Regions from separate parts of the Polaromonas sp. P1_H6 genome, predicted to be linked through region 2. Evidence: predicted binding sites of a transcription regulator. Region 2 holds the regulator's gene; each other region holds the start of a gene.
The links. The regulator LexA, encoded in region 2, represses DNA repair genes until DNA is damaged. The targets are predictions, from matches to a motif close to ACTGTATNNNNATACAGT.
Positions count from the first base shown of each region.

Region 1 (9,712 bases), on a different contig from region 2:
CGCCCAGGATGACCGTCTCGGAAAGGTTTTTGGCGCGGTTCAGCCTGGACTGCAGGTCCTTGTGGTTCTTGTTATAGGTGGCCATGTACTCGTACACGGCCTGGGCCTTGTTGAACTGCCGCTTGCGCTCGAAGTCCAGCGCGAGGTTGTTCATGTTGTCCATCAGCGCATCGGTGAAAGGCACGCGGCGGAAACGGTCGAAAGCCATGTCAAGCTGGCCCTGGCCTTGCAGCGCCAGGCCCATCATGCGGTTGGTTTCAGCCGATTCCTCATCGGACTTGAGCTTGCCGGCCTCGGTCATCAGGAAGCGCTTGGTGGTCAGCGCCAGATGGCCTATGACCAGGAGGGCCGCGGGGAAGATGAACTTGAGCCAGGTCGCAGCCGCCGACAGCAGGCTGAACTCGACCACCAGCAGCACCACGAACAGCAGCAAGGTGACGATGGCGGCCTTGCCCGCCGAAAGACGCGGCAGCCCGGCAATCAGGTAGCCGGCTACCAGCAGCAACACACCCAGCGTGGCCCAGACGCCCCAGCCCGGCTGCACGATGAAGTGCTCGCTCAGGATGCTGGAGGTGATGTGGGCGATGGTTTCCGCCGGCGAAAGCCCGGGGCCGGCCGGCGTCGGAAACTGGGTGCCCACCCCCGCGGCGGTGGCTCCGATGATCACGATCTTGTCGGCGTACTTGGCGGCCGGAATCTTGCCGGAAATCACGTCGTAAAACGAATCCACTGCAAAAGCGGGCCGGCCATCCTTGCCCTTGTAAAACTGCGGCAGCATCAGCGCCGATTCGTCGGTCTTGACCATCAGCTTGCCGATCTGCACCGACTCACCCACATTGAGCTTGATATCGGCGGGCCCGAGGTTCAGGCTCTTGGCCGCCACCAGCAGGCTCATGGAGGGCACGGCCTTGCCGTAGTAATTAATCAGCAGCGGTTCCTGGCGCACGGCGCCGTCCACATCGGGCAGCTGGTTGAGGTGGGCGATGCCGGCGGCCGCCGCGCCTATCAGTTCGATGGGCTGCTGGCCGCGTATGGCCGGCAGCGAGAAGTTATTGGTTTCATCCACCGCGCTCTTCAGGGCATAGGCCGGCAACGGGTTGTCGGGGCGGCCCTGCGGCACGCCCAGCTGGAAAACAGAGGGAACCAGGACATTTCCGGCCTTGCCCATGCTGGCCGCGAGCTTGGCGTCGGTATCCAGGGCGATCTCGGCCTCGGCGATGACCTTGCCGAGCTGTTCGGGCAGGCCGCCCTGGGGGGCTGCGGCGGGATCCGCCACAGGGCCGAGTGCCTCCTTCATCTTGCGGATAAACACCAGGCCGCGGTCCGTCTGCGGCTCGAAGAAGAAAGCGGTGTGGGCGATGGTCTTGGCCTTGGCGGCCGAAAGCTGGTCGATCAGCTGCGCATGCACGTCGCGCGGCCAGGGCCAGCGGCCGATGTTGGCGATGCTCTGGTCGTCGATGGCGATGATGGCGATGCGGTCGGAGGGCTGGCGCGAAGTGCTGGTGCTTGCGAAATCGTAGTAGCGGCGCTCCAGGGTGCCGAAAAAGTCCGTCAGGCCATGCAGAAAAAGGACGGCCAGCACCACCAGGACCCCGACGAACCAGTCGGCCCGCCAGAACTGACTCAGCTTTCTAGATGATTTGGCCACTGCCCGTCCCTTGTCCTGTTTCGCTGTGCATAGCTATGCCGTTTTTTAATTGCTTTGTATTACCAGCCGCCCGGTAACGGCCGGTTTCGCGCACCCGGCACCGCCCGCCGGCTGTTTCGGCAGGTTACAAGTCTCCTGATAGGGGACATTAACAGACGGGGTGCGGCTGGACAAGGGACTTTTGCACGGCAGCCGGGCCGACTGTTGCAAATAAGTGGTTTTTCAGCGCATGCGCCAAAACCCGCGCAATGCGGGCATGGCAGGGGGGTGCTTTCCCGGCCTCGCCGCCGGGACGCGGTCGGGGGGACTTCAGGCCGAGGGCGCTTTTTCCTTCTGCCGTTTGGTCAGGTAAGTGCCCAGCGCCACGACTAGCACGGCGCCCAGGAGCCCGCCAGCGGTAACCGTGTGATCGCCGATAGGCCCGAAATGGGTGACCACGGCCGGGTCGGTCAGCAGCATTTCACCGGCCAGGAAGCCGAGCAGGGCGGCGCCTATGGTGATGATGATGGGGAAGCGTTCCATGACTTTGGTCAGCAAGGTGGCGCCGAAGATGATCAGCGGAATGCTGACCAGCAGGCCCAAAACCAGCAGCGGCAGGTTGCCCTTGGCGGCGGCGGCCACTGCCAGCACGTTGTCCAGGCTCATGACGAGGTCGGCAATCAGGATGGTGCGGATGGCGGCCATCATGCCATTGATTTCATGGCCTTCGCCGTCTTCGTCTTCCTCGCCCTTGAGGAGGTCCACGCCGATGTAGACCAGCAGGATGGCGCCTATGAGCTTGAGGTAGGGCAGGCTCAGCAGCTGGATGGCCACGATGGTCAGGGCGATACGCATGACGATGGCCGCGGCGCTACCCCAGAAGATGGCTTTGCCGCGCTGCTCGGGCTTGAGCGTGCGCGCCGCCATTGCGATCACCACGGCGTTGTCGCCCGACAGCACGATGTTGGCAAGGATGATGGAGCCGAAAGCGCTCCAGAAAAGCGGGGACGCGAGGTCCAGTCCGAAAAACATGGCTATCTCCTGTTATCAATGAAAAAAAGCGCCGGGCAGCGCTTTTTTTGTTTTTTCGAGTTTAGCCCGGATAGGCGCGGGCAGCGTTCGTATTAATGCTTACGACCGCCGCCGCCTCTGGCTGCCTTACAGCAGCGCCTTGAGCAGCTTGGCCATTTCCGAGGGGTTGCGCGTCACGGTGAAGCCGCAGGCTTCCATGATGGCCAGCTTGGCGTCGGCCGTGTCGGCGCCGCCGGAAATCAGCGCGCCCGCATGGCCCATGCGCTTGCCGGCCGGAGCCGTCACGCCGGCGATGAAGCCAACGATGGGTTTTTTCATATTGGCTTTGCACCACTGGGCGGCCTCCGCCTCGTCGGGACCGCCGATTTCACCGATCATGATGACGGCGTCGGTTTCCGGGTCGTCATTGAAGGCCTTCATCACGTCGATGTGCTTGAGCCCGTTGATCGGGTCGCCGCCGATGCCCACTGCGCTGGACTGGCCCAGGCCGATTTCGGTGAGCTGCGCCACGGCTTCATAGGTCAGCGTGCCTGAGCGGCTGACCACGCCGATGCGGCCCTTGCGGTGGATGTGGCCCGGCATGATGCCGATCTTGATTTCGTCGGGGGTGATCAGGCCGGGGCAGTTGGGGCCCAGCAGCAGGGTCTTCTTGCCGCCGGCGGCTTCCTTGGCCTTCATGCGGTTACGCACTTCCAGCATGTCCTTGACCGGAATGCCTTCAGTGATGCAGATGGCCAGGTCGAGGTTGGCTTCCACGGCTTCCCAGATAGCGGCGGCCGCGCCGGCGGGCGGCACATAAATGACCGACACCGTGGCGCCGGTGGCCTTGGCGGCCTCGGTCACGTTCGCGAAAATCGGGATGCCTTCGAAGTCTTCGCCGGCTTTCTTGGGGTTCACACCGGCCACAAAAGCCTCTTTGCCGTTCGCGTAGTCGCGGCACATGCGGGTGTGGAACTGCCCGGTCTTGCCGGTGATGCCCTGGGTGATGACTTTGGTGTGTTTGTTGATGTAGATCGACATGCTTGTGTTCTCCTGGGCTTACTTGACGGCGGCCACGATTTTGGTCGCGGCTTCGGCCATGGTGTCTGCGGCGATGATGGGCAGACCGGAGTCCGCCAGCATTTTCTTGCCCAGGTCTTCGTTGGTGCCCTTCATGCGCACGACCAGCGGAACGGAGAGGTTCACGGCCTTGCAGGCGGTGATCACGCCGTCGGCGATGGTGTCGCACTTCATGATGCCGCCGAAGATGTTGACCAGGATGCCTTTGACATCGGGGTTCTTCAGCATGATCTTGAAAGCTTCGGTGACTTTTTCAGCCGTTGCGCCGCCGCCCACGTCCAGGAAGTTGGCCGGTTCGCCGCCGAACAGCTTGATGGTGTCCATGGTCGCCATGGCCAGGCCGGCGCCGTTGACCAGACAGCCGATGTTGCCGTCCAGGCTGATGTAGGCCAGGTCGAACTTGCTGGCTTCGACTTCGGCCGGGTCTTCCTCGTCCAGGTCGCGGTAAGCGACGATTTCAGGGTGGCGGAACAGCGCGTTAGCGTCGAAGTTGAACTTCGCGTCAAGGGCCATGACTTCGCCCTTGCTGTTGCGGTTCAGGGGGTTGATTTCAACCAGCGATGCGTCGGTGTCCATGTAGCACTTGTAGAGCTTTTGCAGGATGTCGACGGTCTGTGCGACGGAGTCGGCGGGCATGCCGATGCCGGCGGCGACTTCTTTTGCCTGGGCGTCCGTCATGCCGACCAGCGGATCGACAAACACCTTGATGATTTTCTCGGGGTTGGAATGGGCCACCTCTTCGATGTCCATGCCGCCTTCGCTGGAAGCGATGAAGGCTACCTTTTGCGACTCACGGTCGGTCACCGCCGAAATGTAATATTCCTTGTTGATGTCGGCGCCGTCTTCAATATAGAGGCGGCGGACTTTCTGGCCTTCAGGGCCGGTCTGGTGCGTCTTCAGCTGCATGCCCAGGATTTCGCCGGCAATGCGCTTGACGTCCTCGATGCTCTTGGCAACCTTCACGCCGCCGCCCTTGCCGCGACCACCCGCATGGATCTGTGCCTTGACCACCCACACCGGGCCGCCCAGCTTCTGGGCGGCTTCCACCGCTTCCTGCACCGTGAAGGCCGGAATGCCGCGCGGCACAGGCACACCAAAATTGCGCAAGATTTCCTTGCCCTGGTACTCGTGAATTTTCATGAAAAACCTTCAGAATTCAGTAAAAGAGGGGGTGCAACTGGGATTTGGGGCAGGGCTGTGGGGTGTCGGAAACAGGCCACACCGGCCCAAAAAACCACGTCGGCGGTCACTGCAGGCAGCAACGCAGAACTGTATCATGGTGCGACGCACAATTCTTGTGCCGGGCTTACACCCCGAAATGGCGCCGAAATGGGCTTTTTGAGGTGTTTTTGACGGCCCCGCGACCTTGTATTTGCTTTGTTTGCCTTATTTGCGTATTCCATTTCTGTTGTCAGCACCTGGAAGTCCCCATGCCCAAAGTTTTTATTGACGGAGAAGCCGGCACCACGGGCCTGCAAATCCGCGAGCGGCTGCAAGCCATGCCGCAAATCGAGCTGGTCAGCATCGCGCCCGAGTTGCGCAAGGATGCCGCGGCCAAGCGCGCGCTGATGGCGCAGGTGGACATGGTGATCCTCTGCCTGCACGACGACGCGGCCCGCGAGTCGGTGGCCATGATTGACAGCCTCACCGGCAAGAAACCTAAAGTCATCGATGCCTCCACCGCCCACCGCACCGTGCCCGGCTGGGTCTACGGCTTTCCCGAACTGACGCAGACGCAACGCGCCGCCGTGGCGGCCGCCGACCGCGTCGGTAACCCCGGCTGCTACGCCACCGGCGCGATCGCACTGATCCGTCCGCTGGTCGACGCCGGCGCGATACCGGCCGACTTCCCTTTGAGCCTTCCCGCCGTGAGTGGTTACTCCGGCGGCGGGCGGCAGATGATCGAGGACTACGAGGCCGGCACCGCGCCCCTGTTTGAACTCTACGGCCTGAGCCTGAAGCACAAGCACCTGCCCGAAATCATGAAGTACACCGGCCTGTCACGCCGCCCGGTGTTCATCCCCTCGGTCGGCAACTTCAAGCAAGGCATGCTGGTGCAGCTGCCGCTGCACCTGGACTTGCTGCCCGGCAAGCCGACCGGCGTGCAGTTGCAGGACATGCTGGCCAAACACTACGCCGGCAGCGAATGGGTGACGGTGGAAGCCGCACCTGAATCGGGAAAACTGGACGCGCTGGCGCTCAACGACAGCAACAAGATGGAGTTGCGCGTGTTCGCCAACGAAGAGCACCGCCATGCGGTGCTGGTGGCACGGCTGGACAACCTGGGCAAGGGCGCTTCGGGCGCCGCAGTTCAGAACCTGAAATTGATGCTCGGGCTGTAAGCCTGGCTTCAGTCCTCATCAGCTTGGGACACCACGCGGCGGATCACGTCGCCGCCAAAGCCCCGAGCGGCCAGAAACCGCATCTGCTTTGCCCGCGCCGCAGCGTCGGGTGCTGGACCCTCAAACTTCTTGCGCCAGATGTCCCGCGCGCGTTCCAGTTCGCTGCCTTTGAGGCTGGCAACCGCGCCGGCCACCCGCTCAGCGCTGAGGCCTTTGGTCAACAACTCATGCTTGATGCGCGCCGCGCCAAACCGCCCGGCACGCCGGTTAATCACCGACTCAACCACCCGCGCCTCACTGATGAAGTCCTTGGCTTCGAGATCGTCGAGCACCTTGGCCAGCTGGCCGGGGGTTTCCTCATGCGGCGCCAGCTTGCGCTCCAGCTCGGCGCGCGAATGCTCACGCGCGGCCAGGTAACGCAGCGCGCGGCCCTTCAAAGAAAGGCCAAAACCCGCACGACGGGCGGGTTTGGCTGGCTTGTGATCTACCGGATTTTCCATGGCTAACAGGCCGAGCCCAACACGCGCGCTAGCTTGTTGATAGCTATTAGCGCCTGCTCCAACTGGGCTAGAGCCTTATTTGGCATAAAAATCAGGCGGCCGCTTTGGCGGGTTTTTCGGCCTTCTCGGCTTTTTCAGCCTTGGCGGGCTTTTCAGCCGGGGCGTCCACGCCGCCGGCAACCTGTACCAGCGGGATGCCCAGCGATTCGCGCACCTTGTTCTCGATCTCGATCGCGAGTTCCGGGTTTTCCTTGAGGAATTCACGCGAGTTGTCGCGGCCCTGGCCGATTTTTTCGCCGTTGAAGGCGTACCAGGCGCCGGCTTTCTCGACGATGTGGCCGGCCACACCCAGGTCCAGTACCTCGCCCAGGCGGCTGATGCCCTCGCCGTAGAGGATGTCGAACTCCGCCGTCTTGAACGGCGAGGCCACCTTGTTCTTGACCACCTTGACCCGGGTTTCGTTGCCGATGACCTCTTCGCCCTTCTTGATGGAGCCGATGCGGCGGATGTCCAGGCGCACCGAGGCGTAAAACTTCAGCGCATTGCCGCCGGTGGTGGTTTCGGGCGAGCCGAACATCACGCCGATCTTCATGCGGATCTGGTTGATGAAGATGACCATGCAGTTGGCCTTCTTGATGGTGGCGGTGAGCTTGCGCAGCGCCTGGCTCATCAGGCGGGCCTGCAAGCCGGGTAGCGAGTCGCCCATTTCGCCTTCGAGTTCGGCCTTGGGCGTGAGCGCCGCCACCGAGTCGACCACGATCAGGTCCACCGCGCCGGAGCGGGTCAGCGAATCGACGATTTCAAGCGCTTGTTCGCCGGTGTCGGGCTGGGAGATCAGCAGTTCCTGCAGGTTGACGCCCAGTTTTTGCGCGTACTGGATGTCCAGCGCGTGCTCGGCATCGACAAAGGCGCAGGTGCCGCCCAGTTTTTGCATTTCGGCGATGACCTGCAGGGTCAGCGTGGTCTTGCCCGAGGATTCCGGGCCGTAGATTTCGACGACACGGCCGCGCGGCAGGCCGCCCACGCCCAGGGCGATGTCCAGGCCCAGCGAGCCGGTGGAAACGACCTGGATGTCCTCGATCACTTCGCCGTCGCCCAGCTTCATGATGGTGCCTTTGCCGAACTGCTTTTCGATCTGGGCCAGCGCGGCCTGCAGGGCCTTGGCCTTTTCGGTATTCAGGGCGGCGGTTTGCACGGGGTTTTGGGCGGGATTCAGTTTGCTGGTCAGTTCCATGAAAAACTCCTTGAAAATCAATGATGTAAAACTTGTTGCCTGGATTCCAGCCTCTGCTTTTAATCACAGCGCTGGATACATGACCAGTACTTTATGGGCGCGATAGAAATAAGTAAACCCTATTTTTAGTCAGTTTGCCTGATCAATTGAGATACCATGGTTTTCATGGCGGACACGACATCCACGACACTCTCGCCCTCGCTTTCCAGCCCCTTCGGCGCGACCGATGCCGGCTGGCGGCAGACCCACCTGGGGCGGCTCATGGGCCATGCGCTGCGCCGCTTCGACGAGCGCGTGCTCTCGCTGATGGCCAGCAGCGTGGAGGTGCCGCTGGCGCTTTCCAACCTGGCCGCGCGCGACCAGGTCGGCGCCGCGCACATCCACATCACACGCCACCTCGCGGTGGGCGGCTCGCGCCTGACCGACCTGGCGCAAAGCGCCGGCATGAGCAAGCAAGCCATGGGCGACCTGGTCGACCAGTGCGAAGCCTGGGGCCTGGTCACGCGCCAGCCCGACCCGCACGACAAACGCGCCCGCCGCGTGGTGTTCACCGAATCGGGCCTGCTCTGGCTGGAGGCTTTCCACCAGGCGGTACGCCGAGCCGAAGACGAATTCCGCCAGGCTGTGGGGCATGATGTGGCGACCGTGGTGGCGCTGGGACTTGAAGCTTATGCTGGCGCTTGACCCTGGCAACGTCAGCAAACCTGGGGCGACAAAAGCCTAAAATTTGCTGAAGAAGTAAAACACTAGCCCGCAGACTTCGTATTGCGGACCAATCCTGGAGACAACCATGCGTATTCTGATTGCCGAAGACGACCAGGTGCTGGCCGATGGCCTGCTGCGCACTTTGCGCGCCTCCGGTGCGGCGGCCGACCACGTGGCCAGCGGCACAGAGGCCGACGCCGCGCTGCTGACCAACACCGAATTCGACCTGCTGATCCTCGACCTGGGCCTGCCGCGCATGCACGGCCTGGAGGTGCTCAAGCGACTGCGCGCCCGCGGCTCGGCCATGCCGGTGCTGATCCTGACGGCCGCCGACAGCGTCGAAGAGCGCGTCAAGGGCCTGGACTACGGCGCCGACGACTACATGGCCAAGCCGTTTTCGCTGCAGGAACTCGAAGCCCGCGTGCGCGCGCTGATACGCCGCGGCATGGGCGGCGCCAGCAGCACCATCAAGCACGGCCCGCTGGTCTACGACCAGGCCGGCCGCGTTGCCACCATAGACGGCCAGATGCTGGAGCTGTCGGCCCGCGAACTCGGCCTGCTCGAAGTGCTGCTGCAGCGTGCCGGACGGCTGGTCAGCAAGGACCAGCTGGTGGAGCGCCTCTGCGAATGGGGCGAGGAAGTCAGCAACAACGCGATCGAGGTCTATATCCACCGCTTGCGCAAAAAAATTGAAAAAGGGCCGGTGCGAATCGCAACGGTTCGCGGCCTGGGCTACTGCCTTGAAAAGATCCCGGGTTGAATGTGGCCCCCACGCTCCCCACTTCGTGTGGTTCGCTGCCCCCCGAGGGGGCGTTGCGCCTGCGGCCCGGCAAAGCCGGTTCCGCGGCCCCTGCTGGCGTGAAGAAAATGCGCGGTAAGTGAACTGCTCCCACGCTTTTTGATCCGTGGCCCTTAGACTCTTCCAGCGCGAACGCCGCAGCCTCTTCGGCGAGATCCTCGACTGGATGCTCACGCCGCTGCTGCTGCTGTGGCCCATCAGCCTGGCGCTGACCTGGCTGGTTGCGCAGAACATCGCGGGCAAGCCCTTTGACCGCGCGCTCGAATACAACGTGCAGGCGCTGGCCAAGCTGGTGGTGGTCAAGAACAACCAGGTGCAGTTCACCCTGACGGCGCCCGCGCGCGAAATCCTGCGCGCCGACGACACCGACCTTGTCTACTACCAAGTGGTGGGCACGCAGGGCGAACACCTGAG
Region 1 covers NZ_JBFUCN010000011.1:10,556-20,267, forward strand. Annotated here, with positions in the region: gene AC1D1F_RS11875 (CHASE2 domain-containing serine/threonine-protein kinase) at 1-1,648, opposite strand, end outside; gene AC1D1F_RS11880 (TerC family protein) at 1,958-2,659, opposite strand; gene sucD (succinate--CoA ligase subunit alpha) at 2,786-3,679, opposite strand; gene sucC (ADP-forming succinate--CoA ligase subunit beta) at 3,698-4,858, opposite strand; gene argC (N-acetyl-gamma-glutamyl-phosphate reductase) at 5,149-6,060, shown strand; gene recX (recombination regulator RecX) at 6,069-6,560, opposite strand; gene recA (recombinase RecA) at 6,652-7,794, opposite strand; gene AC1D1F_RS11910 (MarR family winged helix-turn-helix transcriptional regulator) at 8,056-8,478, shown strand; gene AC1D1F_RS11915 (response regulator) at 8,585-9,259, shown strand; gene AC1D1F_RS11920 (sensor histidine kinase) at 9,465-9,712, shown strand, end outside.
Region 1: the regulator LexA is predicted to act here: its motif matches at 7,865-7,882, upstream of recA (recombinase RecA).

Region 2 (9,712 bases):
GGACATTGACTTGAGCCAGGACGTGGGCGGCGCGCTTGAACCGCTGCCGGTCATCGTAGCGATGGACGCCGAGGCCGAAGCCGGAGACTTCGGCAATCTCATCGAGTTCGATCTCGATGGCCCGGTCGCGGCACCGGCCCGGAACGCCTAGTTCCCGGCGGTTTCGGCCCCCGCCTTGGGGGCAAGGTATACCTAGCGCCGTACTTGCAGGGCGCCGGGGTTCACGATGTTGGTGGGCGTGCCCTTGATGAAATTGACCACGTTGTCGAAGGCCGCGCCGAAGTAGAGCTCATAACTGTCTTGCTCCACGTAGCCGATATGCGGTGTGCAGATGCAGTTCTCCAGGCGAAGCAGGGCATGGCCCTGCAGAATGGGCTCGGATTCAAACACGTCGATCGCCGCCAGGCCTGGGCGGCCGCGGTTGAGCGAGGCAATCAGGGCTTCGGGTTCTATCAGCTCGGCGCGCGAGGTGTTGACCAGCAAGGATGTGGTTTTCATGCGCGACAGGTCTTCGAGTGTGACGATGCCGCGCGTTTCGTCGTTCAGCCGCAGGTGCAGGCTCAACACATCGCTTTGTTCAAAAAACTCGGCCTTGCTGTCGGCGATCTCGTAGCCATCGGCCTGGGCCCGTTCACGCGAGGCATCGCGGCCCCAGATGATGACCCGCATGCCGAAGGCCCGGCCGTAGCCGGCCACGATCTGCCCGATCTTTCCGTAGCTCCAGATGCCCAGGGTCTTGCCCTTGAGGACCGAACCTATGCCGAAATTCGGCGGCATGGAGGCCGACTTGAGGCCCGCCTGCTGCCAGGCCCCGTGCTTGAGGTGGGCCACGTAGTGGGGAATGCGGCGCATGGCGGCCATGACCAGTGCCCAGGCCAGTTCCGCCGGCGCCGTGGGTGATCCGGTGCCTTCTGCCACCGCGATGCCGCGCTCGGTGCAGGCGGCAACGTCGACGTGGCTTCCGACGCGGCCGGTCTGCACGATCAGTTTGAGCTTGGGGAGTTTTTCAATGACCTGCCGGTTGAGCTGGGTCCGTTCCCGGATAAGGACGATGACGTCGGCATCCTTGAGCCGGACGGACAGCTGGCCTATGCCTTTGACGGTGTTGGTGTAGACCTTGGCGGGGTAGGCCTCAAGTTTGGCAGCGCAGTTCAGTTTTCGCACTGCGTCCTGGTAGTCGTCGAGGATCACAATATTCATGCCGATATTGTGCCTGCAAGATTTTTCTTCCTCGCGGGAAGGGCTACCCGAATGCTTGCATTTTGTATCGCAAGGAAACCTGTCGAGGCATTTCAGTCCTGCCGTGGCGCACCGGGCGGGCTCATTGACCTTCACGCAGCCGGGAAATAGCCCCCTCAGAGCGGGCGAGAGCGGGCAGGGCCTTTCTATTGCAAGGCGGCCTCGCGCTGGGCCATGCGCTCAAGCTCCGCGCAGACGTCGGCCATGCGGCCGGAGATAACCATGCGGCCGGCGCAAGCCGGGCCGACATTGGCGTCGAATTCGCGCACGATGCGCAGGCGGCTGGGCGTGGGGTTGCGGGGCCTTGCCTTGCCGGCTTGGGTGGCTTCGCGCGGCGCAACGGCGACACCCGAGGAAAAAGGTAATGCCAGCTGGCCGGCCGCGCGCTGGGCACGCATAGGTGTGGAAAAACGGCTGGCCCTGCTGTGCTGTGCGGGCACAAACCAGGCTGCCAGCGCCTGCACGGGAGCCAGCAGGAGAGACAGAAGGGGTGAATGTGAAAAACTGACGATTCCCATGATGAACTCCTGTATGAGAGAGGTTTACACAGGCAGGATTTCGGACCGGCTACAGCCGGCAGGGCCGCTGCACCAGGGTGTTGGCCATACAGCCAAACGCCCGCCACCTGGTGCGTGGCCGGATTGGAAGGCTTACATCAGCATGGTGTTGCGTATCAAACCGACGGCCAGGCCTTCGAGTTCAAACGGCTCACCGGGCTCGACCACAATGATGTTGAAGTCGGGGTTTTCGGGCAAAAGCTCGATCAGATTCTTGTTGCGGCGAAAGCGTTTGACGGTGACTTCATCGCCGAGACGGGCCACGACGATCTGGCCGTTCTTGGCTTCCTTGGCCTGTTTGACGGCCAGCAGGTCGCCGTCCATGATGCCGACGTCGCGCATGCTCATGCCGCGAACCTTGAGCAGGTAGTCGGGCTGGCGCTGGAACAGGCTGCTTTCAAAATAATAGGTTTGCTCGATATGTTCCTGCGCGAGAATCGGGCTGCCAGCAGCAACCCGCCCTACCAAAGGTAGGGCGAGCTGGGCCAGGCTTTGCAACGGCAGGGAAAACTGTTTGGTGCGCGATTCGTTGATGGAACGCAGGGTGTCGCCGCGCAGGCGTATGCCGCGTGAGGTGCCGCTGACGAGTTCAATGACGCCTTTGCGGGCCAGCGCCTGCAGGTGCTCTTCGGCGGCGTTGGCGGACTTGAAACCCAGTTCATTCGCGATTTCGGCGCGGGTTGGGGGTGCGCCGGTGCGGGCAATGGCGCTCTGGATCAGTTCCAGGATTTGTTGCTGGCGCGCCGTGAGCTTGGGACCTTCGGAGGGAAAATGCGGGAAATCAGCGAGGATGCTCATGGCGGGACTCCTATAGTTCTTCAGAGTTAAAGGCAGAGTTGAGGGCTGCAAACCGTTTGCCTGCCGTCGACCTGTTTTAATATCCAGTACCTGTATTTTCATCCAGTTTTTAAAAGATTGCAAGATCACTTTCCATGCATCCTCAAAATATTGTGATTCTGGGCACCGGCGGCACGATCGCCGGCCGGGCTGCCAGTGTGTCGGACAACATCGGTTACACCGCCGCCCAGGTGGGCGTTGAGGAGTTGCTGGCCGCCATCCCCGCCCTGGCGCAGGCCGGCACCGTGCTGACGGAGCAGGTGGCGCAGGTTGATAGCAAGGACATGAGTTTTGCGGTGTGGGCCAAGCTGGCCGCGCGCGTCAGCCATTACCTCGCGCAGCCCGACGTCCAGGGCATCGTCATCACCCACGGCACCGATACGCTGGAGGAAACCGCTTTTTTTCTGCAAGCGCTGTTGGCGCCGGCCAAACCCGTGGTGCTGACTTGCGCAATGCGCCCGGCCACGGCGCTGGTTCCTGATGGGCCGCAAAACTTGCTGGATGCGGTGGCCGTGGCGCGCCACGCGGGAGCGCAGGGCGTGGTCGCGGTGTGCGCCGGCGTCGTCCACGGTGCGGCGGACGTCCAGAAGGCGCATACCTACCGGCTTGACCCTTTCAGTTCGGGCGACGCCGGACCCATCGGCTATGTGGAGGAAGGGCGGCTGAGGCAGTTGCGCAGTTGGCAGCAAGCTCAGGCGGGCCGCGCGCAGGCCGCTGCACAAACCATCGCCAGCCTGGCCAGCACCGCCGTGCCCCGTGTCGAAATCCTCATGAACCATGCCGGCGCCGGCGGCGCCATCGTGCAGGCCTTGCAGGCGCAGGGCGTGCAAGGATTGGTGGTGGCCGGCACCGGCAACGGCAGCCTGCACCACGAACTGGAGGCTGCCTTGCTGAAGGCGCAAGCCGCGGGCGTCAAGGTCATTCGCGCCAGCCGCTGTACCGCCGGACGGGTGCTGCCGACCCCGGCTGACGCAATTCCGGATTCAGAAGGCCTGAGCCCGGTCAAGGCCAGGGTCCAACTGATCCTGCAACTGCTGGCCTGATCACCCGAGCCCGGTAGCGCTGGCGCACCGGGTTCCACCCCATTCCTTTTGAACTTTCGCGGACGACCTTCCATGCAAACCCCGTACGAACTCGGCAACCAGAACCAGACCACGACCTGGGATGCCTGCATCCGGTTTTACGAAGCGCTGGCGCTGCGCTGCCCCGGCGTCCTGCAGTTTTCGCAGATTGGCGTTTCCGACGCCGGCGTGCCCCTCCACGCGGGCATCGTGAGCGCCGACGGCGTGTTTGACCGTGAGCAGATCCGGCAAGCGGGGCGCGCTGTCTTTTTCAACAACAACGGCATCCACCCCGGCGAGCCCGAAGGCGTAGATGCCTGCATGGCGCTGGTGCGCGACCTGTGCCTGGAGCCCGAGCGCCTGGCCGCGCTGGGCAGCACGGTCTACCTGTTCATCCCGGTCTACAACGTCGACGGCAGCTGCAACCGTGGTGATGCCAGCCGCGTCAACCAGGACGGGCCGGAGGCCTTCGGCTTTCGCGGCAACAGCCTGCACCTCGACCTGAACCGCGACTTCATCAAGTGCGACAGCCTCAACGCGCAGCTGTTCAACCGCTTCTTCACGGCCTGGGACCCGGACGTGATGGTTGATACCCACACTTCCAACGGCGCTGACTACAGCTACACCATGACGCTGATCCACACCCAGGCCGACAAGCTGGGCGGCGGCCTGGGCGCGTTCCTGCGGGAGCGCATGCTGCCGGTGATTTACCAGGGCATGGAGGCGCGCGGCTGGCCGACCTGTCCCTATGTGAATCCCGTGCATGTGAGCCCGGACCAGGGGATTGCCGATTTCCTGGAGGTGCCGCGGTTCTCGACCGGCTATGCGGCGCTGAACCACACCATAGGCTTCATGCCCGAGACCCATATGCTCAAGCCCTTCAAGGATCGCTATGAGTCCATGCGCGCGCTGCTGGATGTGACGCTGGCGTTCACGGTGGCGAACGCGCCGGAGATCCAGGCGCTGCGGCGGCAGGCCCGGCAAGCGGCGGGCGGCAGGACGCATTGGCCTGTCCGCTGGAAGCTCGATGAAACCCGCCGCTCGCGCCTGCGTTTCAAGGGCTATGCAGCGCTGCGCTCGCCCAGCTTGCTGGGCGACTACCAGCGCCTGTCTTACGACAGAGACCAGCCCTGGGAGCGCGAGATCGACTACTTCACGCACTTCTCGGAAGAAGTTTCCGTGCCCGCGCCCCTGGCCTACGTCGTCCCGCAAGCCTGGCGCGCCGTGATTGAACGCCTGGACTGGAATGGCGTTCGTATGGAGCGCCTGGGCGCAGCCCGCACGGTTCAGGCTCAGGTCAGCCGTATCAAGAGCGTCCAAAGCCGCGCCGGCGCCTATGAAGGCCACATGTTCCATGACGAGGTCAGGCTGGAGACCAGCCTGGAGGCCGTCGAACTGCAGGCCGGCGACTGGTGGGTGCCGCTGGACCAGGACAAGGCCCGTTATGCCGTCGAAACGCTAGAGCCACAGGCGCACGACAGCTTCTTCCGTTGGGGATTTTTCAACAGCATCCTCGAAAAGAAAGAGCATTTCTCGGACTACGTCTTCGAAGACCTGGCGCTGCAGCTGCTCAAGGACGAGCCTGCGCTACGCGCGCGTTTTGAGCAGTGGAAGGCGGCCAACCCCCAACTGTTGTCGGATCCCCAGCAGGTCCTGGGCTTTATCTTCGAGAACTGCGCGCGCCACGCCGAGCCGCAATGGCGCCGCTATCCGGTGCTGTCGATTTTTGAGCGCCCATGAAAAAAGCCGTCGGAAGACGGCTTTTTTGTGAACCTGCGAGGGCCTAAGCGGACAGAGCTTCGAGGGCGCGCGCCGTGATCTGGTCTACCGTGCCCATGCCGCTGATGGCGCGGTACTTGGGTGCGGCGTCGGGCGCGACCTTGGCCCAGCCGGAGTAGTAGTCCACCAGCGGGCGGGTCTGGGCGCTGTAGACCTCCAGCCGCTTGCGCACGGTTTCTTCCTTGTCGTCTTCGCGCTGGATCAGCGGCTCGCCGGTCACATCGTCCTTGCCCTCAACCTTGGGCGGGTTGAATTTGACATGGTAGGTGCGGCCCGAGGCGGGGTGCGAGCGGCGTCCGCTCATGCGCTCAATGATGGCCTCGAAGGGCACGTCGATTTCCAGCACATAGTCGAGTTTGACACCCGCCGACTTCATCGCGTCGGCCTGGGGGATGGTGCGAGGGAAACCGTCGAACAGAAAGCCCTTCGCGCAATCGGACTGGGCAATACGTTCCTTCACGAGGTTGATGATCAGGTCATCGCTGACCAGCGCGCCGGCATCCATGATTTTTTTGGCTTCAATTCCCAGAGGTGTGCCGGCCTTGACGGCCGCGCGAAGCATGTCGCCGGTGGAAATCTGGGGGATGCCGTACTTCTGGCAGATGAAGGTCGCTTGCGTCCCCTTGCCCGCGCCAGGCGCGCCCAACAATATCAGTCTCATGGATGTCCTCGGATTTTATGAATTCGTGAAGCCAACCCCGGGCCGGCGCGCCGGTTACCGATGGGGTTGCTTGGGGCAGGTGTGAAGGGTTGCCAGCGCGTCCTGCAGGCCTTCCACTTGCGTTTTTCCCAAGGATAGCATGCACCCCTGACAGCACCTTACAGGCAAGGGCTTCCCGGCGGGAAGGCGCGCTCAGGTAAACAGCTTGCGGGCGCGGTCCAGGTCTTCTGCGGTGTCGACGCCCGGGCCGGGCGCGTCGTCGGTGATGTGCACGGCGATGCGGTGGCCATGCCACAGGGCGCGCAGCTGCTCCAGTTGCTCGAGCTGCTCCAGCGGCGCCTGGGGAAGGCGGGGAAACTCCCGCAGAAAACCCACGCGGTAGCCGTAGATGCCTACATGGCGCAGCGGCTTGGGCAGCGTGCTGCCGGTTTCCCACCAGGCCTGGCCGGCGAAGTCGCGGCCCGCCGGAATCGGTGAGCGGCTGAAGTAGAGCGCGGTGTGGCGGGCATCCAGCACCACCTTGACCACGTTCGGGTTCTGCAGGTCGGCCAGCTGGCCTATGGGGTGCGCCGCAGTGCTCATGGCGCAGTCGAGCCGTTCGTTGAGCAGGCTCGCCACGGCGTTGATCAGCGCCGGGGCTATCAGCGGCTCGTCGCCCTGGACGTTGACCACGATGTCCTCATCCGCCAGGCCCAGCACGCCGCAGGCTTCGGCCAGCCGGTCGCTGCCGCTGGGGTGGTCGACGCGGGTCAGCACGGCCGAGACGCCGAAGGACGCGCATCTTTCAATGATTTCCTGGCTGTCGGTTGCGACGACGGTGCGCAAGGCCGCGCTTTGCATGGCGCGCTGGGCAACGCGCACAACCATGGGGGCGCCGCCTATGTCGGCCAGCGGCTTGTTGGGAAGGCGGGTGGAGGCCAGCCGGGCCGGGATCAGGACAGTGAAGCTCACAGGCCCAGCTCTTCGTCGGTCATGGTGCGTGCTTCGCTTTCCAGCAGCACGGGCAGGCCGTCGCGCACGGGGTAAGCCAGCCGGGCGCTGCGGGAGAGCAGTTCCTGTTTTTCCCGGTCGTAGTCAAGCGGGCCTTTGGTCACGGGGCAGACCAGCAATTCAAGCAGTTTGGTGTCCATGTTTCGATGGTAATGGAGAAAGCAGGGGCGCCAGCAGTGCGTCAAAGGCGGCGAAAAAGGCCGGTTCAGGCGAAAACACCAGGGGCACGGCCAGCAGGTCCAACCCGGCGGCGCCCGGCAGGGCAAACAGCTTGACGGCGTCCTTTTCGGTGCACAGCACGGTCCGGCCTCGCAGCCCAGCCAGGTCGGCCTCGCTGAAGACATGGTGGTCGGGCAGGGTGATGGTGGCTTCCAGCGTCAGGCCGCGGTCCTCCAGCATGCCGAAAAACGCCTGTGGATTGGCGATGCCCGCCAGCGCCGTCACCGGCCGGCCGCGCAAGCCGGCCAGCGCGACCCGGTCGCCGCCGGGTGACCAGGCGTCTTCCGCCAGTTGCCGGCTGGAGGTGAAGCCTTCGAAGGCGGGTTTTTGCCCGGTATGGAGCACAAGGTCCAGGCCATGACGTTTGCGCCCGGGCCAGGGTTCGCGCAGCGGGCCGGCCGGCAGCAGCCAGCCATTGCCGGCGCCACGGTCGTCAAATGCGGCGATTTCGATGTCGCGCTGCAGGGCGTAATGCTGCAGGCCGTCGTCGCACAGCACCACGGCCGTCTCGGGGTGGACGGCCAGCAAGGCCCGCAGTGCTTCGGTGCGCTTGTCCGCTACAAAAACCGGCAAGCCGGTCAGCCTGTGGATCAGGGCCGGTTCGTCGCCGGTTTGCGCGAGCGGCGCGGTGGGCGTGACCTCGACGCAGTCCGAACCGGAGCGCCCATAGCCGCGCGACACCACGCCCACCGCAATATGCCGCGCCTGGAGATGCCTGACAAGGGCGATTACCAAGGGGGTTTTGCCGGCCCCGCCGGCGACCACATTGCCGACCACCACAACGGGAACCTTGAAACGCTCGGACCGCAGGAGGCCGTGGCGGTACAGGGCCCGGCGCAGGCGCACCAGCAGGCCGTATAGCTGAGCCAGCGGCCAGAGCAGGCATGCCAGCGCCCCACGGGTGAGCCAGGCGTTCTGCAGAAGGTGTTTCACGGCCGTTTCGCGGGGGAGGGCGGCTGTTGCGGCCGGGAGTGGCCAGGGGCTTATTTCGCCCCGCCCATCGCGGCGCTCTGTGTGGCAAAAGTGATTTGTGTGAGGCCCTGGCGGCGCGCCGCCTCCATGACGGTGATGACCGCCTGGTGCGTGGCGCTGGCGTCGGCACTGATGATGATGACGCTCTCCTTGCCAGCCTTGGCCGCCTCGGCCAGCGCGGTGCCCAGCGCCTCGATGCCGCGGCCTTCGACCAGGGTCTTGTTCACCATGTAGCGGCCGTCGCTGCTCACCGCGACAATGACTTCCTTGGGATAGTCGCGTTGCTGCTCGGCGTCGGCTACCGGCAACTTGACCTGGAGCTCGGTGAACTTGCTGTAGGTGGTGGACAGCATCAGGAAGATCAGCACCACGAGCAGCACGTCGATGAAGGGGATCAGGTTGATCTCCGGTTCGTCGTGGGGATGCGGGCGGAAGTTCATTTGCGGAGAGTATTGAGGTGGCGGACGAAGCGCTCGGCGGCCAGTTCCATGCTCAGCAGGTAGCCATCCACGCGGGCCCGGAAATAGCGCCAGAAGATCAGCGCTGGAATGGCCACCATCAGGCCGAAAGCCGTGTTGTAGAGCGCGATCGAAATACCGTGCGCCAGCTGCGCCGGGTTGCCGCCGGTCGCGCCGCCGACACCGCCGCCGCCCGCCTGGGAGCCGAAGATTTCAATCATGCCGATCACCGTGCCCAGCAGGCCCAGCAGCGGGGCGGCGGAGGCGATGGTCGCCAGGGCCGCGAGGTAGCGCTCCAGCTTGTGCGCCGCCTGGCGCCCGGCGCCTTCGAGGATGGAGCGCAGATCGTCCTCGCTGATGCGTGGGTTGGTGTTCAGCGCGCGAAAGCCGCTGGCCAATACTTCACCGAGCACCGAGTTCTGCTCGAGCTGCGCGACGACGTCGGGCGAAGGAATGGACGCGCGGGAGACGGTGATGGCTTCGTCAAGCAGCTTGGGGGGCGCGACTTTGCGGATTTTGAGGCTGGTGAAACGCTCGATAACCAGGGCGAGAGCCAAGACGGAACAGGCAACCAAGGGCCAGATCGGCCAGCCTGCGGCTTGTATGATCGAAAACAATGCACATCTCCAAGCAGATAATTTGTGGTGGATTATGGCTTACAGATACTGCAGCGCCGCGCGATGCGCGGCGCATCCACCACGAATGTTTTCAATATCCGGTTTTTGTCAGACGTAGCCCACAGAAGTTGTGGATAACTTTGTGAGCAAGTGAGGGCGGTGCGCCCGCCAAGCCGCGTCAAATCGTGAATATGACAAAACGATGAAAATTTGAGCAGAATTAAGTTATTCAAAATCAATGAGTTACACGAATTTATCGCGTCATCCGCAGGGAACAGGGTCTTTCACCCATGCGGGACGGCGCTCTGTGGAGTACTGCCCC
Region 2 covers NZ_JBFUCN010000005.1:10,635-20,346, reverse strand. Annotated here, with positions in the region: gene AC1D1F_RS06205 (type IV pilus assembly protein FimV) at 1-151, shown strand, start outside; gene AC1D1F_RS06200 (D-2-hydroxyacid dehydrogenase family protein) at 193-1,200, opposite strand; gene AC1D1F_RS06195 (hypothetical protein) at 1,386-1,757, opposite strand; gene lexA (transcriptional repressor LexA) at 1,890-2,594, opposite strand; gene AC1D1F_RS06185 (asparaginase) at 2,729-3,676, shown strand; gene AC1D1F_RS06180 (M14 family zinc carboxypeptidase) at 3,749-5,434, shown strand; gene adk (adenylate kinase) at 5,478-6,134, opposite strand; gene kdsB (3-deoxy-manno-octulosonate cytidylyltransferase) at 6,327-7,085, opposite strand; gene AC1D1F_RS06165 (Trm112 family protein) at 7,082-7,264, opposite strand; gene lpxK (tetraacyldisaccharide 4'-kinase) at 7,245-8,276, opposite strand; gene AC1D1F_RS06155 (ExbD/TolR family protein) at 8,327-8,755, opposite strand; gene AC1D1F_RS06150 (MotA/TolQ/ExbB proton channel family protein) at 8,752-9,390, opposite strand.

Region 3 (9,712 bases), on a different contig from region 2:
TGCTCGAATGCGAAACCCTGGTCGAATCGCAGGCCGGCAAGCGCGGCATCCGCGTGGCCTTTCCGCAGTTTCCCCTGCCCTGCTTCGTCAAAGGCGACCGCACGCGGCTCAAGCAGGTGCTGATCAACCTGCTGTCCAACGCGATCAAGTACAACACCAGCGGTGGTACGGTGACACTCAAGTGCGTGGACATCCCGCCCCAGCGCATCCGCATCTGCGTGGAGGACACCGGCGAAGGCCTGGACCCGGCCAAGATCGCCCAGCTTTTCCAGCCCTTCAACCGCCTGGGCCAGGAGGCCAGTACCGAGCAAGGCACCGGCATCGGCCTGGTGATGACCAAGCGCCTCATCGAACTCATGGGCGGCGCTATCGGCGTCGAGAGCGTGGTCGGCCGGGGCAGTGTGTTCTGGATCGAAATGGACCTCACCGAAGAACGCGAACTTCACACGGATCTGGGCACCCTGTCACCGGCCGTTCAAAGCCAGGTGCTCACGGATCCCGGCGCGCGCACACTGCTGTATGTGGAGGACAACCCGGCCAACCTGATGCTGGTGGAAGACCTCATCGCGCGCCGCTCCGACATACGGCTGCTGTCCGCCCGCGACGGCATCAGCGGCATCGCGATGGCCAAGGCCTTGCAGCCCGACGTCATCCTGATGGACATCAACCTTCCGGGCATCAGCGGTATCAAGGTGGTGCAAATTTTGTGCGCAAACCCGTTGACCGCGCATATCCCGGTGGTGGCGCTCAGCGCCAACGCCATGCCGCGTGACATCGAAAAAGGCATGGAGGCCGGGTTCTTCTACTACCTCACCAAGCCCATCAAGATCCAGGAATTCATGAACACCCTGGACCTCGCGCTGGAGTTTTCTAAAACCCGGTCCAGGCCGCCCCTCTTTCCGGAGAAAACCGCATGAACACCGAATTCGACATCCTGAACGGCAGCATCCTGATCGTGGACGACCAGCCCGTCAATGTGCAGTTGCTTGAGCAGTTGCTGGCGGGCGCCGGCTACACCCAGGTCAGTTCCACCACCAACCCGCTCGAAGTGGCCGCGCTACACGCGGAGCATCGCTACGACCTGATCCTGCTGGACCTGAAAATGCCCGGCATGGACGGTTTCCAGGTGATGGAGGCGCTGAAGGAAGACAAGCAGGACAAATACCTCTCTGTCATCGTGCTGACCGCGGAGCCGGCCCACAAGCTACGCGCCTTGCAGGCCGGTGCCAAGGATTTCATCAGCAAGCCGTTTGACCTGGTCGAAGTCAAGACGCGCATCCACAACGCGCTGGAAGTGCGCCTGCTGTATAAAAAACTGGAGAACTACAGCAAGCTGCTGGAGCACGCCATGCAGCAGAGCGCGGCGGAAGCCGACGAAGCGCAAAAGCGCTGAGCACCTCGCGGCTGGCGGTCTTATGCGCGCCGCGGCATTCCTACAGAAGAATGGGAAGGTTCTGACAGGCAGGCCGGACCCGCCCTTTTAGCCTGGAAGCCTGCCTGGAACATCCGTATGACGGACCTCCCGCTGCCCTACCGTGACCGCGTCCATGCCGGGCATCTGCTGGCCGGCGCCTTGGCTTCTTACCGTGGGCGCCCCGACCTGCTGGTGCTGGCCCTGCCGCGCGGCGGCGTGGCCGTGGGGCGCGAGGTGGCCCGGGAACTCGGGGCACCGCTGGACATCTTTGTGGTGCGCAAACTCGGTTATCCGGGACATGAGGAATACGCTATCGGGGCCATCGCCAGCGGCGGCGTGCGGGTGATGAACCCGCTGCCGGGCGCGGCGCCGCAGCCGCAAGCCATGGCCGCCGTGCTGGCTCGGGAAGAAGCGGAACTGATGCGGCGTGAGCAGCTGTACCGCCGGCAGCGGCCCGCTATCTCCATCATGGGCCGTACCGTCATCGTGGTGGACGACGGGCTGGCCACCGGCGCCACCATGCAGGCGGCCGTGCTGGCGATCCGGCAGCAGCACCCGCACGCCCTAGTGGCGGCCGTGCCGGTCGGCTCCGTGCAGGGATGCCGCAGCCTGGAGGAGCAGGCCACGGACGTCGTCTGCCCGGCCCGCCCCGAAGATTTCGGCGCCGTGAGCCAGTGGTACCGGCACTTCCCCCAGGCCACGGATGAGGAAGTGCGCAAGTTGCTGGACGATGCGCGCCGGGAGCACGCGTCGCACACCGCCTCCTGAGCAAGCCGGTCCGCAAAGGCCTGCGGTCCCGGGCCGCGCCTCAATGAAAGTCGCGGCTGAACGTGCCCAGCCGCCCCAGCAGCGGCGTGAGGTCTTCCAGCCGGTGCGCCACCAGGTTGCGCACCGCGCCATAACCTTTGGCGGTGCCGCTTTCCTCGCTGCGCTGCCACACGCCGTACACCGCCAGCAGGCGCGAATGCAGCAGCTCGGCGCGCTGCGCCTCGCGTAGGGACTTCCAGACGATGACGTTGACCGGGCCGGTTTCGTCTTCCAGCGTGACGAAGATGGTGCCCTTGGCGGTTTGCGGCTGCTGGCGCACGGTGACGATGCCGCAGCCGGCCACCTCTTCGCCGTCGGGCAGGGCATTGAGTTCGCTGGCGCTCAGCAGGCCCTTGCGCGCCAGCCTCTCGCGCAGCAGCGCGACCGGGTGGCGCCGCAGCGTGAGGCCGGTGGCCTGGTAGTCGAACAAAATGTTTTCGCCTTCGGGCGTGTCGGGCAGCGCCAGCGGCGTTTCATGCGTGGGCACGGACCTGAGCAGGCGCGGCGCCGGCTTGATGGCCGAGGCATCCCACACCTGCTGGCGCCTGTGGCCCGACAGGGGCAGCAAGGCATCGGCGGCGGCCAGCGCGTTGATTTCGAGCGTACCCAGCCCGGCGCGCGACACCAGGTCTTCGGTCGAGCTGAAAGGCGCTTGCGCCCGCGCCGCCACCAGGCGGGTCACGGCGTCTTCGCGCAGGCCGGACACCAGGCGCAGGCCCAGGCGTACCGCCGGCTGGACACCCTGGGGCAACACACCGCCCGGCTCCAGCGTGCAGTCCCAGTGGCTGTGCATCACGTCGACGGGGCGCACTTCCACTTTATGGCGAATGGCATCCTGTACCAACTGGGACGGTGTGTAAAAGCCCATGGGCTGCGAATTGACCATGGCGGCCAGGAAACAGGCCGGCTCGTGGCATTTGAACCAGCAGCTCACATAGACCAGTTTGGCGAAGCTGGCGGCGTGGCTTTCGGGAAAACCGTAGTCGCCGAAGCCGAGGATCTGGCTGAAGATGCGTTCGGCGAATTCAGCGCTGTAGCCGTTCTTGACCATGGCCTGCACCAGCCGGCCGTGAAAGCGCTCCACCCCGCCCTTGCGCTTCCAGGCCGCCATGGAGCGGCGCAGGTCGTCGGCCTCGCCCGGCGTGAAGTCGGCCGCGATCATCGCGATCTGCATGACCTGCTCCTGGAAAATCGGGATGCCCAGCGTGCGCTCCAGGGCGGGGTTGAGCGCCGGGTATTCGGGAACGATTTTTTCACCCCGCCTGAGGGCTTCGCGATTCTTCAGGTAGGGATGGACCATGCCGCCCTGGATGGGACCGGGGCGCACGATGGCGACCTCGACCACCAGGTCGTAGTAGCTGCGCGGCTGCAACCGCGGCAGCATGGACATCTGCGCGCGGCTCTCGATCTGGAACACGCCCACCGTGTCGGCCTCGCAGATCATGTCGTAGGTTTTCTCGTCCGGCTTGACCTGGTGCATCTCCAGCTGGCTGCCGCGCGCCTGGTTCACCAGCGCCAGGCAGCGCCGTATGGCCGACAGCATGCCCAGCGCCAGCACATCGACCTTGAGCAGGCCCATGGCCTCGAGGTCGTCCTTGTCCCACTGGATGATGCGGCGGTCCACCATGGAGGCCGGCTGCACCGGCACCAGCCGCGTGAGCTTGCCCTGCGTGAGCACAAAACCGCCCACATGCTGGCTCAGGTGGCGCGGAAAGCCGATCAGCTGCGCCGACAGGTCCAGCCACTGCAGCACCGGCCCTTCCCTGCCCGCCAGGCCGGCCTGGCGGATTTTTTCTTCCAGCACTTCGCTGCCGTCGAACCAGAAATGCTCTTTGGCGAACTGGTCTATCAGCTCGGGCTCCATCGCCAGCGCCTTGCCGACGTCGCGGATCGCGCTGCGCGGGCGGTAGCTGATGATGGTGGCGGCGATGGCGGCGCGGTCGTGGCCGTATTTGCCGTAGATGTACTGGATGACCTCTTCGCGCCGCTCGTGCTCGAAGTCCACGTCGATGTCGGGCGGTTCGCGGCGTTCGCGGCTGATGAAACGCTCGAACAGCAGCTTGCTTTCCGCCGGGTTGATGGCCGTGACGCCCAGGCAGAAGCACACCGCCGAATTGGCCGCCGAGCCACGGCCCTGGCACAGGATTTTTTTCTCGTTCGCGAAGCGCACGATGTCGTGCACGGTGATGAAGAACATCTCGTATTCCAGCTCTTCGATCAGCGCCAGTTCGAAGCCCAGCTGCCTGCGGATCTTATGGGGGATGCCGCGCGGATAGCGTGTGTGGGCCCCTTGCCAGGTCAGCCGCCTGAGCCAGCGCGCCGGCGTCTCGGCCGGCGGCACCATATCGTCCCGGGGGTAGCGGTACAGGTCGCGAATTTCGTCAAGGTTGAACCGGCAGCGCGCCGCCACCTCCAGCGTGGCGCGCAGCAGCGCGGCCGGGTAAATGCCGGCCAGCCGCATGCGCGGGCGCAGATGCGCCTCGGCATTGGCCTGCAGCGCAAAGCCGCACTCATGCACCGGCCGGCCCAGCTTGATGGCCGTCATCACGTCGTGCAGCGGTTTGCGCGAGCGCTTGTGCATCAGCACGTTACCGGCCGCCACCAGGCGGATGCCGGTGCGCGCCGCCACCTGCTGCAGTTGCTCGAGGCGCAGCGCGTCATCCAGGCCCTGCTGCAGTTCCACGGCCAGCCAGGCGCCCTGGCCGAACAGTCCTACAGCCCAGGTCGCGTGCGCGCCAAGCGCCTCCACCTCGATGGCATCGGGCAAAGGCGACAGCAGGATTTCACAATCGCCCAGGCGCGAAAAATCGGTTTCGCCGAGTGCGACACGGTAACTGCCTTTCTCGATCTCGTCGCCGGCGCGGCGCGCCTCGGTGATGAACTCGCAGAGGTTGCCCCAGCCCGCCGCGTTGCGGGGCAGCACCACCAGCCTGAAGGCATAGGCCGCCTGCACCAGGAATTCCGCCCCCGGCAGCAGCTTGAGCCCGTGCGCCCGGGCCGCCTCATGCGCCTTCACGACACCGGCGACCGAACATTCGTCGGTGACGGCCAGCGCCTGGTAGCCCAGTTCGGAGGCCCGCTCGGCCAATTCCTCGGCATGCGAGGCGCCGCGCTGGAAGCTGAAATTGCTCAGCGCATGCAGCTCGGCGTAATCGGGCAGTGCGTGGACGGACATGCGTGCGGCCTCAGGCAAAAAAACCGTGCAGGTACCAGGCGCGCTGCCGCGCGGCTTCGGGCGTGGCGCCCAGGCGCTCGCTGTAAACCCAGAGCAGGCCGCCCTGCTCGCTGCGGTAGATGAAGTAGTCGCGCAAGGCCCACGGCTTTTCGCTGAGGCCGGCGCCACGCGCGGCCTCGCTGTCGGCCAGCAGCCATTCGGCGGCTTCCAGCCGCTGCGGCCCGGCCAGGCGGCGCAGCCGGCCCTGGTAGACCGGGTTGTTGCCGGCGGTGGCCAGCTTGATCGGCTCGGGCAGCAGCCAGGCCGGGTACAGGGCTTCGGTTTTGGTGTCCGGGGGCGGGCTCGCCTTGGAGCGCTTGCGGCCGGGCCGCGCAGGATTCAGCTGTGCGCTGATCGATGCCATCACGCCCCGGGCCGGCACCCAGCGCTGCATCAGTTCGGGCCGGTGGTCCGCGCAAGGCTGCCAGGCCTGCACCCGTGCATCGCCCAGGCGGGCGCTCAGGCGTTCAACCAGTTCCACCGCGCTGTCGCCCTGCTTGCGCGCCTCCATCAGCAGGCTGCCGGTGGCGGCGGCCGAGTCAGCCAGCAATTCGGTGGCCAGCGATTGCAAGCTCAGGCTGTGCACCGGCGCCGGCAATTTTTGCTGGGCCAGGTGTTCGGAGATAAGGCGCGCCACATGGCGCAGGTCTTGCGCGGGCTGGGCCGTGCGGATTTCCAGCTCGCCGGTGGGCGGCACGTCGCGGCGCTTGTCCAGGTGCCAGGTGATTTTGAGGGCGCAGAGCCCGCTTTGGCGGCCCAGCAGCCAGGCATGCAGCTGCACCAGCAGCCGCTCCACGCCGGCCATCAGCGCGGGGGCGTGGGTGACCAGCGCATTGAGTTCGAGTTTTTCCTCGAAGTGCTCGGGCAGTACCAGCCATTCATAGTCGTCGGGCGCACTGCCGCGGGCGCGGTCCAGCGCCTGCAGCAGTTCCGCGCCGAAGCGCCGGGCCACGCCGTCGCGCGGCAGGCGCAGCAGGTCGTCCCAGGTGCGGCAGCCTATGCGCTCGAGCACGCCCAGGTGCGGGCGGGCGGCCGTCAGCGTGTGCATGGGCAAGTCGGCCACGCGCTTTTTCACGGCGGCGGCGCGGCCTTGTTCGTGCTCCTTCTGCTGCCGCAAGCGGCCCAATGCGATCAGCGAGGTCGCGCCCTGCGCTCTTGCGACTTCGGCTTGCAAACCGTTCTCGTCAAAAAAAGCAGCCAGGCGCTGCGCCAGCAGTTGCATCAACCGCGCCAGCCCGCCGAAGAGGCGCAGGCTGCCCGTCACGTCCATCAGCACCGCCTCGTCGACCAGCGCCACGCGCGGCGTCAGGTCCAGCGCCAGGCTGGCCGCCGCCCGCTGCACAGCGGCGGCATCCAGCACCGGCCTGTCTGCGGCGCCCGGCTCAGTGGTGGTCGAGATGTGCAATGCGATCCAGCAGCGCATGGATGGGACTCCGGGGTGAACTGAGGGGAAGCGACACCAGCGAAGGCAGCAGCTGGGGCGCCGGAACACCGGCTTCCTCGCGCTGGCGCCGCGCCCTTTCGCGGCTGGCCGCCAGCAGCGCGGCAAGCCGGGCCGGCCGGGTGTCGAGCAGCAGCGGCGCGGCCAGCGGCGGGCCGCGCCGCTTGAACACATCGACCCGCAGCGTGCCCGCCTCGCCGGCCACACCCTCTACCCGCAAACGCAGCGGTGCGGGCGAGGATTCGTGCTGCGCCCGCAGGAGCCGGAAGACAAACAACAGCTTGTGGTGCGCATGCGCCGCGATCTGCAGGCGCCGCAAGTGCGCGCTGCGCGCATCAGGCAGCCAGGCCAGCACGCAATGGACGTCGGCGCATTGCAGGGCTTCGCGCGTGGCCCACAGCAACGAAGGCGCATCTCCGGGCTTGCCCTGGAGGCTCAGCAGGCGCCGCATGTCCAGGGCGCGCGCGCCGAGCGCCGGGCCGAAAGGCAGCCAGGGCGCGCCCACCAGCACCGCCAGTTCGCGGGCCCGGGACTGCAAGGCCGCCAGGGCCGGCGCCACCAGGCCCCATTCATGCACGCCGGCCTGGGGCTGCAGCAGTTCGATCAAGGCCCCCTGCGGCCAGCCGCCGCCGGGCAGCACGGCATCGAGTGCCGGATACCCCGTGGCGACGGTTTGCACGCTCGCGCCGCCGAGTTCGCCGGCGCGCCATACATGGGCGTTGGCGAAGTCCGGCAAGGCGCGGGCTGCGGGGGTTGGCGAAAGCATGGGAGGTGCTTAAAATTCAAATAAATACTGTATTTATATACAGTATATTGTCTTCCTTGCCCGGATTCCAGTCATCCAGAAAACACTTCAATGCGAAAAGGCAATGATGCGAACCACGCTTGATTTACCTGATTCTTTGCTGCGGAAGCTTAAAACCCGCGCGGCACAAAACGGTCAAACCCTGAAATCTCTGTTGAACGAATTGATTTTGCAGGCCATGCAAATGCCCGCTATGCCTGAGCTTGCGCAAGCCGCCCCCGCCTTGCCGGTGTTGAAGCGGCTTCAGAACCCACAAGAGGAAGCCGCGAAGCCACTCCCCGCTCAAAGTAACGCGCAGATGGAAGACCAGGCGTCGCAGGAAGACATCGAAAGACTCCGGCTTATCGGTTTTATCCGATGACTGCCCCGACTGCTGGACGTGACCGTCTGGCTGACGCCAGCACACCCGGATATGTTCGATTTTTTGCTGCTGAAGATCTGAGGTAGCCAGCGGGCCACAAACGCATGTCCGGAACCGGCGAGCGCCGAACACCCGCCAGACCTACGCTTGGAATACCGGTACTTGCTACCTCACATTCCAGGAAGATTTTGATGAACAGGCTGCACAACAAGCGCGCGCTGGTGACAGGCGGAACCTCGGGCATAGGCCTTGAAACGGCCAGGCAGTTTCTGGCCGAAGGCGCCCGCGTCATGGTGACCGGCTCCAGCGACGAATCATTGGCCGAGGCACGCCGGCAGCTCGGCGGTGACGCCCTCTTCTCCAAAACCGATGCGGGCGATCTTCAGGCGCAGGTCAAACTGGCCCGGCAGGTGCGCGACGCGTTCGGGCAGCTCGATGTGGCCTTCATCAACGCGGGCATCGGCGTTTTCATGCCGCTTGAAGCCTGGGACGAGGCGGCGTTTGACCGCTCCATGGCCGTCAACTTCAAAGGGCCCTTCTTTTTGCTGCAGGCCTTGCTGGGCACTTTTGCGAACCCGGCCTCCGTCATCTTCAACGGCTCGGTGAATGCGCACCTGGGCATGCCGGCCTCCAGCGTCTACTCGGCGACCAAGGCCGGTTTGGTCTCGCTGGCCAAAACACTGTCCGGCGAACTGGTCGCCCGGGGCATACGGCTCAACACCGTCAGCCCGGGCACCGTGACGACTCCCATCTACGGCAAGCTGGGCCTGCCGGCCGACGCGCTGCAGCAGATGAAGGACGGCTTGACGGCCGTGATCCCGCTGCACCGCTTCGGCTCACCGGTGGAGATCGCCAAGGCCGTGGTGTTCCTGGCCTCCGATGAATCGACCTATGCCGTCGGCAGCGAGTTCATCCTGGACGGCGGGCTGACCATCGCCTGACTCCCCCATCTCGGTGAATCCTGAAGGTGTGTAGCGCACGCCGGGAACCGCGTACGTAATGCCCTGTAATGGCTTTACCGGTCCCGCGGCCCTAAATTGGCGTCACCCTCTTGGCAACTTGAGGGCCTTTTTTTGCCAACAACCGAAGGAGCAATCATGGCCAATATCAGTGTCAATATCGTGGGCGGAACAGAGCAGGAAAATGTGGTGGCAGTCACCGTGGGGGCGCAGCGCTGGGGCCACAACGGCGCTCCGTTTGGCCAGTTCCTGGCGGTCCCTCCAGGCTACCAGCTCCTGACGGTCATCAAGACCACTCAACCGCTACAACTCTCCATGACGCTCGAGGTGCGCGATGGCAACAACACCTTGAACGTGACCGTGAACCTGGACAACATCCGCGTCGTGGAGGTCTGAACAAGGGACGTCCCGGCTTGTGGGAAGCCCTGGCTGAATCTCGGGGTTTCCGCAAGCCCGGCCTGGGCACGTGCGGCAGGACTTAGCGCTTGCGGGCCTGGCGGACCACCAGCAGCAGACCCACCAGCGCAATCACCACAAAGCAGACAAAGGACCAGTTGGCAATCGAGCCGCCCAGAAAGGTCCAGTCGATCTTGGTGCAGTCGCCGCTGCCCTTGAAGATCATGGGAATGGCGCGCTTGAGCGGGAAGGTCTCGATCATTCCGTAAAAATCGCGGCCGCAAGAGGCGATCTCCGGCGGGTACCACTGCAGAA
Region 3 covers NZ_JBFUCN010000016.1:9,748-19,459, reverse strand. Annotated here, with positions in the region: gene AC1D1F_RS15625 (PAS domain-containing hybrid sensor histidine kinase/response regulator) at 1-917, shown strand, start outside; gene AC1D1F_RS15620 (response regulator) at 914-1,393, shown strand; gene AC1D1F_RS15615 (phosphoribosyltransferase) at 1,511-2,182, shown strand; gene AC1D1F_RS15610 (error-prone DNA polymerase) at 2,223-5,396, opposite strand; gene AC1D1F_RS15605 (Y-family DNA polymerase) at 5,407-6,858, opposite strand; gene imuA (translesion DNA synthesis-associated protein ImuA) at 6,818-7,642, opposite strand; gene AC1D1F_RS15595 (hypothetical protein) at 7,749-8,042, shown strand; gene AC1D1F_RS15590 (SDR family oxidoreductase) at 8,234-8,983, shown strand; gene AC1D1F_RS15585 (hypothetical protein) at 9,140-9,397, shown strand; gene AC1D1F_RS15580 (disulfide bond formation protein B) at 9,480-9,712, opposite strand, start outside.
Region 3: the regulator LexA is predicted to act here: its motif matches at 7,669-7,686, upstream of imuA (translesion DNA synthesis-associated protein ImuA).